Regions from separate parts of the Blautia sp. LMAG:89 genome, predicted to be linked through region 1. Evidence: riboswitches for the same ligand, from Rfam matches in the RefSeq annotation. Region 1 holds a riboswitch; each other region holds the start of a gene.

Region 1 (2,207 bases):
TGCCCCAGAGAAGTCTTGATAAAATACATCGTCCCAGCTGATCAGTACCTAAAGGATATGCCGCCGACGGATTCTTTAATTTTATCGAAACATCCACAAGCAGTGGATCATGTGGCGCCAGTACAGGTGCAAAAATAGCTGCCAGTGCAAAAATTATGACCACCATCAATCCTATTTTTGTTTTTGGTGACCGGAATACCTGTTTCCAGTACAGATTCTGGATCATGCTTTTTTCTGTTTTCTGCTTTCTTCTGCTTCCCATTCTATGATCTCTCCTTTACTTTAACTGGATTCGCCGGTCAATCGCAGAATAGGCGATATCCACAAGAAAATTTAATACTACAATGCCAACAGCCAGAATAAAGATAAAACATTGCAGCACCGGAGTGTCTTTTGAGATCACGGATTTCAATGCCAGATTTCCGATTCCCTGAATTGAAAAAATACTTTCTATCACAGCTGAACCACAGAAAAAACCGATCACAATTGATACCAGACGTGTCAGCACAGGAATCAGAATATTTTTCAGACCATGACGCAAAATTACATTTACAGATGACAATCCCTTGGCTCTGCTGGCACGTATGTAATCCTGCTTCAGCACCTGTATCATATTGGTACGGATCAATCTCGTCATAATTCCAAAAAAACTGATATCCATGGCAAATGCCGCAAGAATCGGGATGCCTCCGGCATCTCCTCCGATCACGGAAATCACTTTTAGCTTTACTCCAAATATATAGAGCAGCATCAGACCGATCCAGAAAGACGGCATAGATACACTGAGGGACGACAAAATGCGAATGACTTTATCCAGAACTCTGTTTTCATAAATTGCCGACAAAATTCCGAGAGGGACTGATACGATCATCAACAATAAAAACGAAGTAACTGCCAGTTTAAATGTCTGTGGAAAATATCTTTTTAATTCCTCAAAAGCCGGTTTTCTGGTAGAATATGATTTTCCAAAATCGCCATGAAGTGCCTGATCCAGCCATTTCCCGTATTGTACCAGCACCGGCTGATCCAGTCCTTCCTCATGCCGTACTTCTTCTACCTGCTCCGGTGACGGATGCTCATATTTTTTCTCCGCCAGCACTCTGGCAGCATCACCTGCCGATATAAAACTCAGCATAAAAATAATAAATGTAACCGCCAGCACTACCGGAATCATAAATATAAAACGCTTTGCAATTACTTTTCCCATCTTCATCTCTCCTCATTTTTCATCTGTTTATTCGGTTAAAATAAAAAAAGCTGATATGATCCAGCATCATATCAGCACAAAAAACAAACCTCTACCTCAAGCAGAGCTTATTCCTTCTGTATCCCATCCGAATCAGAATTCTTCTGTCAAAAAGGCAAGTCTCCTGACTCCAGTTCTTCCTACTTACCATCTTCCCGGATCTCTCCAGTGATATTTTGGTTTTCGTCCCTGTCACAGTAGCGGTGGCTGTTCTGGCATTTCACCAGATTCCTTATTAAGTACTTTGTACACCCTTCTGACTATTCAATTTTCATAGTTGCAATGAATAAGTATTATAATATCATACTTTTCTTTTTATATAAATAGTTTTTTGTCAAATATAAAATACCTGAACATTTCATAGTGAAACCCGGATATTTTCTGCCTGTATTATTATAGATCCCTTAAGTAAATAACATTATGTATGAACGGTGACTTCTTTATATTTCCGTATAATGATCATATAACTTACGAATAATAAAACAGCTGCACTGCTCCATGCACAGATCTCTGCATAGTATATTCCATCTTCACCGATCAGTTTTGGCAGCAGCAGCGCAACACTGACACGCATTATAAATTCTGCAATGCCGCTGGCAAGCGGAATCAAAGTATTACCCAGGCCCTGGATAGCGGAACGATACACATACAGCAGATACAGCACCCACAAAAAGACAGCCATGATAAACAAATACTTATATGCTATATCCAATACCTGTCGGGTCTGATCCGGTTCACCGGATACAAACAGGGACAGTACATTACGTCCAAACAGTACCATCATGCCGGAAATGAAAGCCGAAGTGAGCACTGCCATATAAGTGCCGCTGCGCACGCCTTTTCGAATCCTCTGGTATTTTTTTGCACCAAGATTCTGGCCCACATAGGTTGTAATAGCATATCCATATGAAACGGCAGCCATCTCCAAAACCCCATACAACTTGTTCGATGCCGTAAATCC
Region 2 (2,207 bases), on a different contig from region 1:
GGGATCAAGATCAGCAATGATGCTACATACAGAACAATTGTATCTGTAAGACGTCTTGTATAATAAGAACGTACAACAGAAAATAAAAATACAGCAGCCCGACAGCAGTTTGTCGGGCTGTTTTTGACGTCGGAAAAAATATTGAAAACCCATGGAACGGAGTGAACAGCAACAAAATATGCTCAAAAATGTATAAATATTGAAAACAGTATTGACATATAATTAACAGGATGTTATTATAATGTCAGTATAATTCCATATTGAACATAGCAAGTGCTGAGGATAGCTGACAGTTATATATTGATTATCAGAAGTCCACAGAAAAGGGAATCAGGTGTGAAACCTGAGCGATCCGGTCACTGTAACGGAGGAGCGAATCTCATAGTCCATTGTACGTATGTATGAGAAGGAGAGAGGAGTCATGATCCCGGAGCCAGGAAACCTGCTTGTTATGGCGAGGTTAAACTTCCGTGTAAAGTGTAACAACCATTTCAGGGACTCCGCACCCCTGGGACGTTGTCTACTTTTTTACGAGAGTAGGCATTTTTTTATGGAATGCGCCTGTTCATATGAATTATACATGATTAAATGGCAGGCGATACTACTCCGGATACATTCGTTCCCTCCGCGCACTCATGAACGGATTATATTTCTACCCCGGGGTGGCATCGCTACCTCTTTTTTATAGGAAAAAGTTATGTGTGGTTATGTCAGGAGAGGAGAAAAGAGCCATGGAGAAACCATACTGGGAAGGCAAAGAATACTCTTACTTCAGCCACAAAAACTGTGAATATTTTCCGTGCCATAAAGGAGCAGATCCGGAGAACTTCAATTGTCTGTTCTGCTATTGTCCTTTATATGCACTGGGAGATAAATGTGGTGGTAATTTCCGCTTTACGGAAAGCGGGATCAAAGACTGCACCGAATGCAAGCTTCCTCACAGAAAAGAAAATTTTGGATATGTTACAGGTAAATATAGCGAGCTTGCGGAAATTGTACGAAAGCAGCGGGAAAAATAAAAAACAGGCCAGTTCAGATACAGGAAAATGTATATTCCTGTGTTTGAACTGGCCTGTTTTGTTTTAGGGGACAATATCTGTTATCTGTCGGAAAAGATACAGAAGATCATTCTCTGGTTTGGAGAAAAACCTTGAGTCTGGGAATCTGGTTGTTGAGGATCAGCTGTTCCGGAAACATGGCCTGATGAACAAACTCAGCAGCACAGGTAAAATCTCCGATATGCTCCGGGCCATGGCTGTCACTGGAAAGAAGCAGCGGCAGATCATATTTGCGGCAGCATCGAAGGATCTCGAAACAGTTTTCTCTTGTGTCGCCACGATAGCCATAAGGTGCAAGAGAAGCTTCGTTGATCTCAAAGATCGTGCCGGTTTCCCTGGCAGCCCTTGCAAGCGCATCATAATTAACCGGGTAATGAGTGTTATCACTATGTCCGAGGATCTTTACACAGGGGTTTTTCATTACATTGATAAAAGCTTCTGTGTTTTCGGCTCTGGTACCGCAACGGTAATTCCAGGCATGCATGCTGGCAATGGCGTAATCAAGTTTGCATAATAATTCTTGATCTAAATCTACCGTTCCGCTGCGGTCAAGGATATTCAGTTCAATTCCGTAGAGTAATTCTACACCGAAATGTTTTTTGGGAGAATAGGTAAGGCTGCGGAAATAGGAGGAAGTTCCGGCTGCCAGAGTGCCGGGACCGTGATCAGTGATCCCGAGAAGCCGGAGACCTTTCTCGGCAGCTGCGCGTGCCATGTTGGTGATGGTACATTCCGTGCCGTGACCACTGGCGATGGAGTGGGTATGCATATCAGAAAGATACATAAAAATACACCTCTTTTACTGTTTGAGAACATGTGACAGAGCGGAATACGAATGTCCGCTTTGCATAAATTTTTTCTGAAAAACAAAGGAATTCCTATATAAATCCAAGTATGGCAGAGCAGAAAAACAAAGTCAATAGAGAAAAACATAAAAATACAAAAAACAAATAAAATCAACAGGGCGCAACCGATAAAAACCACAAAAACAGCTAGAAACACATGTTGGATTTCGTTGACATCGAAGTAGGGGTAAGGTATAATAAAACTACATGAGCACATAGCCGGACAGGAGCGGTTCTGGAAGCGTAGAGGCAGACAGATCACCAGAAACAACCGGTTATGAGAAAGGAGAATCATGGAGAAATT
Region 3 (2,207 bases), on a different contig from region 1:
ACAAACTGGCTCTTCCAGGAATCCTCATCATCACCGGCCATATCGTTATTTGCATGGTCTCCGGCAACAACCATCAGCGGACGAAGAACAACGTTCTTGTATCCTGCTTCTTTTACTTTCTCGATAACCTTGTCGCAGGCTGTATCTTCCGGCTTACCTTCTACAGTACCGATGAATGCGTTCTTCAATCCAAGATTTTCCATCTGTGTCTGCATCTGATCGTATGTAATATTAGCTGTATGGGATGTTCCATGTCCCATGAATACGAATGCTGTGCCAGCCTCAGCTGCTGCATCCATGCTGTCAAATCCGGCCTCTTTGCAAGCCGTATCTGTGATCGCCTGAGCAACGGCTTTCTTGTCATCATTGATCACAGTTGCATCGTCTCCAACCTCACCGAGCATTGGCTCTGCGATAGCTACAGACTCGAATTTATCTTTATAGCCATTGATCGCTTCTGTCATCTCATCGTACTCAGCACCATGCATCAGATGGGTAGGCTGTACAACCAGATTCTTAACACCATTCTCTACTGCACGGTCAAGAGCCTGCTGCATGTTATCGATCACTTCATCATCTCTTGCCTCTACATGGTTGATGATGATCTGTGCTGTAAATGCTCTTCTTACAGACCAGTCCGGATAAGCTTCTGCAAGAGCATCCTCGATTCCCTTGACATCCTCTGCACGGCTGTCATTGAAGGAAGTACCAAAGCTTACAACAAGAAGTTCATTCTCACCGATCTCATCCTGGTTACGCGGATCGTCCTTGGAAGCATCTCCTGTGTCACGTCCGAAATAATCCGGATCTGCATTCTCACCCTCTACCAGCTCTTTCTGAGCATCTGTCAGAGCATCCCATGCTTCTTTGGCTGCCTTGCAGTCCTCATCTGTTGTGTCGTTTCTTTCCTGTACATAGATCTTGTCGATCAGAGCTGCTACATTATCTGCTGCTTCCTGATCTGCATCAGAAGCCTCTGTGGTATCAGCTGCCTCAGCGTTCTCTTCTGTAGCAGAATCCTCTGCTGCCATTGCTGTTGTAGCTGCCCCCATAGAGCATGTCATGGAAACTGCGAGCATCAGAGCTAACATTGTTTTTCTTTTCATTTCTTATTGTCCTCTTTTCATGTATTTCCAGAATACTGATATGTACAAAAAAACAGCAGCTCTCTGCGGCCGCCTGCTCACACATGATTCTCTGCGCAATACAAATACATAAAAAGAAGTTCTGTATTGTTATGGAGAATACCGATTCGTAAACCGCGAATCCCTGGATCTCACAATAAGGCAGTTCTCCTGACTTGGTTCCACGCTGCTTTCCCTTCCCGGTCTCCCAGTGGTTATAAAAGCAGCTCCCCTTTCACAGTGACGGTATCGTTCCGGATTCTCACCGGATTCTCTTTTGCACATCCGACTGGATGCAACCTTATCATTATAACATTTGCACATATTTTCTTTTATCTGGTTATCTAACTTTTACCACAAACTCACATATTTGTCAAGATTGATGTCAGACGATTCACGGTTTTCTGTGATCTTCGCTCACAAAAAACACCTCGCGAAATATTACCAGTGAACAGTAACCGGTTTTCTCCCTGTATCTGTCAGTTATTATCAGAATATTTTCTCCAATATTCATGCACATCCTGCATAAAAAACAGCCCCTTTCTGTCATCACTCTGATATCAGAAAAGGACTGTCTTACACTGGATATTCGCAATCCGCTTTGCTACTTGCTCATAACAGATAAACTGCTTTGCAGTTTATCTGTTAAAATACTCCTGCTCCAGGTATCTGGCTACGTAGATTCCGCTGGCAGATGCATGGGAAAGAGAGTGTGTCACACCGCTGCAGTCTCCGATAACAAAGAGACCCTTGTGGCAGGTTTCCAGATTTTCGTCGATCTCAACCTCCATGTTGTAGAATTTAACCTCCACGCCGTAAAGCAAAGTATCGTCATCCGCTGTTCCCGGTGCGATCTTGTCCAGGGCATAGATCATCTCGATGATGCCATCCAGGATACGTTTCGGCATAACAAGGCTTAAATCTCCCGGTGTCGCAGAAAGTGTAGGTGTTACGAAACTTTCCTCAATACGGGCTTTTGTGCTTCGTCTTCCGCGAATCAGATCTCCAAACCGCTGTACCATAACACCACCGCCAAGCATATTGGAAAGTCTTGCAATGCTCTCACCGTATCCGTTGCTGTCA
Region 4 (2,207 bases), on a different contig from region 1:
AAACTTTTTTCTATAGCAGATTATTATATCGACCTACATAGTGGAGATGGGTTCGAACAGCTTCATCCCTATGTTTATTATGTAGGGGTTGTAGATGAAAAGACAGCAGAGAAGTCATTACATATGGCACGGCATATCGGCGTAAAATATGTAGTCCGTTCCACAACTGCCACAGGTGGCGCCTACAATTATGCTTCTTCTCTTGGAATTCCAAGTATTCTTATCGAAAGAGGCGGACACAGCTACTGGACCTGGGAGGAAGTAGAACAGGATAAAAGAGACGTCCGTCACCTTGTTTTTCATCTCCAGGGAAAGGCGTGTCATGGTCTGAAGCATTACCGTCAGATGCTTCTTGAAAATGTAGTCTATGAATATGCGCCGTATACAGGATGCTGGTATCCATCCAAGAAGCCTGGAGAGTACTTCTTTAAGGGAGAAGAATTAGGTGAACTGAGAGATTACTATGGAAATTTACTTTACACATCTATTGCAACTGAAAACGGAGTCGTACTTTATCAAACAGCCAGTCTGAACATTATTGAAGACGGACCAATGATCGCATATGCAGCGATCACGGAGACTCTGACCTGATAGTAAACAACCTTTTCAGAACGCTTCTGTCTGAAATCATATTGAAACAGTAAGAAAACCGGGTTTTACCATTTGCTATTCTATTTGTAAAAACAGCGAGGTAAAATCCGTGTTTTTTTTAGCAGATCAGATAAATCCAATTGTCATATCCCCCATGGGGGATATATACAATTCAAGCATCTTTAACAAAATTTATGAGTTTTCTAAAAATATAACATTTTTCCATAGACATAAACTATAGTTTTATCATATAATGTTGCAGTAATTTAACAGCATTTGCTGATTTTCACATCAGCCGTTGTAAGTTCTGAGAGGATTAATAGGGAAACCGGTGTAAATCCGGTACGATCCCGTCACTGTAAGGGGGAATCCTCAGACAAAGTACCACTGGTCGAGTGCGTGAGAAATAGACCGGGAAGGTGTTTGAGGGTAAGGATCCTAAGTCAGGAGACCTGCTTGCAATTGTTTTAAAATGATTCTTACGGAAGATAGGAAGCATATTTATTTTGTGTGCCCGTATTTCGTCACGGGCTTTTTTCGTGCAAATTTCTAAAATTCCATGCATGTTCTGCATATTAAGAATCCAATAGTTTCTTTTATCTAACTCAATTAAAACGGCAATGTTAAAATCGCATCAAATGAGGAAAGGAGTAAAACGTGACAAAGAAACAAGTAGGAAAAAGATTTCTCCAAATCATCATTGTATTATTTGGAATCAGCTTTTTCACATTTGGACTGACCTACCTGTCACCTGGTGATCCTGCGGAGATCATGCTGACAGAGTGTGGTAATCTTCCTACACCAGAGCTTCTGGAACAGACAAGACATGAGCTTGGCCTTGATCAGCCATTTCTCGTGCAGTATGGTTCCTGGCTGAAGGGTGTTGTTACAGGAGATATGGGACAGTCCTATTCTTTCAAAATGCCGGTAACAGATAAACTGGTATCCTGTTTCTGGCCGACGCTGAGGATGTCGTTGCTGGCACTTCTGATGATGGTCATTATTTCCATACCGCTTGGAATCTTGGCCGCTGTATATCAGAACAAATTCCCGGATTATTTTGTGAGAGGAATTACCTTTGTGGGAGTATCTGTTCCAAGCTTCTGGCTGGGCCTGATCCTTCTCAGCATCTTTGGTGTTCAGCTTCGCTGGATCAATGTTGCCGGGGGCAGTACGGATTTTAAATCCATGATCCTCCCGGCGCTGACTCTTGCACTTGCTATGTCTGCAAAATATACCAGACAGGTAAGAAGTGCAGTACTGGAGGAACTTCACCAGGATTATGTCACAGGTGCAAGAATGCGTGGAATTAAGGAAAGCGTCATTCTCTGGAAACACGTTCTTCCTAATGTTATGCTTCCGCTGGTAACGCTGCTGGGGCTTTCCCTTGGAAGTCTTCTGGGAGGTACTGCAGTTGTAGAGATCATTTACAACTGGCCTGGAATGGGAAATATGGCAGTAAAGGCGATTTCCTGTCGTGACTATCCTCTTGTACAGGGCTATGTACTCTGGATCGCGATCCTGTACATGTGCATCAACCTGCTTGTGGATCTGTCCTATACTTATCTCGATCCAAGACTTAAGGAGGATAGATAATTGAAAAAGGTATTACGAAC

What was found. Region 1 has a riboswitch for cobalamin ahead of CCC70_RS00350 (ABC transporter permease). Riboswitches for the same ligand answer to the same signal wherever they lie in the genome.
Region 2: linked by a shared signal. The riboswitch ahead of CCC70_RS05410 (cysteine-rich small domain-containing protein) and the one ahead of CCC70_RS00350 (ABC transporter permease) in region 1 are both predicted to bind cobalamin.
Region 3: linked by a shared signal. The riboswitch ahead of CCC70_RS05475 (sirohydrochlorin cobaltochelatase) and the one ahead of CCC70_RS00350 (ABC transporter permease) in region 1 are both predicted to bind cobalamin.
Region 4: linked by a shared signal. The riboswitch ahead of nikB (nickel ABC transporter permease) and the one ahead of CCC70_RS00350 (ABC transporter permease) in region 1 are both predicted to bind cobalamin.

The regions. Positions count from the first base shown of each region.
Region 1 is NZ_NANC01000003.1:15,215-17,421, reverse strand. Features, by position in the region: gene nikC (nickel transporter permease) at 1-262, opposite strand, end outside; gene CCC70_RS00350 (ABC transporter permease) at 278-1,207, opposite strand; cobalamin riboswitch at 1,344-1,517, opposite strand; gene CCC70_RS00345 (MATE family efflux transporter) at 1,665-2,207, opposite strand, start outside.
Region 2 is NZ_NANC01000004.1:291,659-293,865, reverse strand. Features, by position in the region: gene CCC70_RS05415 (C40 family peptidase) at 1-63, shown strand, start outside; cobalamin riboswitch at 295-464, shown strand; gene CCC70_RS05410 (cysteine-rich small domain-containing protein) at 732-1,019, shown strand; gene CCC70_RS05405 (phosphatase) at 1,126-1,842, opposite strand; gene CCC70_RS05400 (glycyl radical protein) at 2,197-2,207, shown strand, end outside.
Region 3 is NZ_NANC01000004.1:308,455-310,661, forward strand. Features, by position in the region: gene CCC70_RS05475 (sirohydrochlorin cobaltochelatase) at 1-1,106, opposite strand, end outside; cobalamin riboswitch at 1,269-1,443, opposite strand; gene CCC70_RS05480 (NAD(P)/FAD-dependent oxidoreductase) at 1,763-2,207, opposite strand, start outside.
Region 4 is NZ_NANC01000012.1:210,779-212,985, reverse strand. Features, by position in the region: gene CCC70_RS14190 (M14 family metallopeptidase) at 1-591, shown strand, start outside; cobalamin riboswitch at 877-1,065, shown strand; gene nikB (nickel ABC transporter permease) at 1,249-2,187, shown strand; gene nikC (nickel transporter permease) at 2,188-2,207, shown strand, end outside.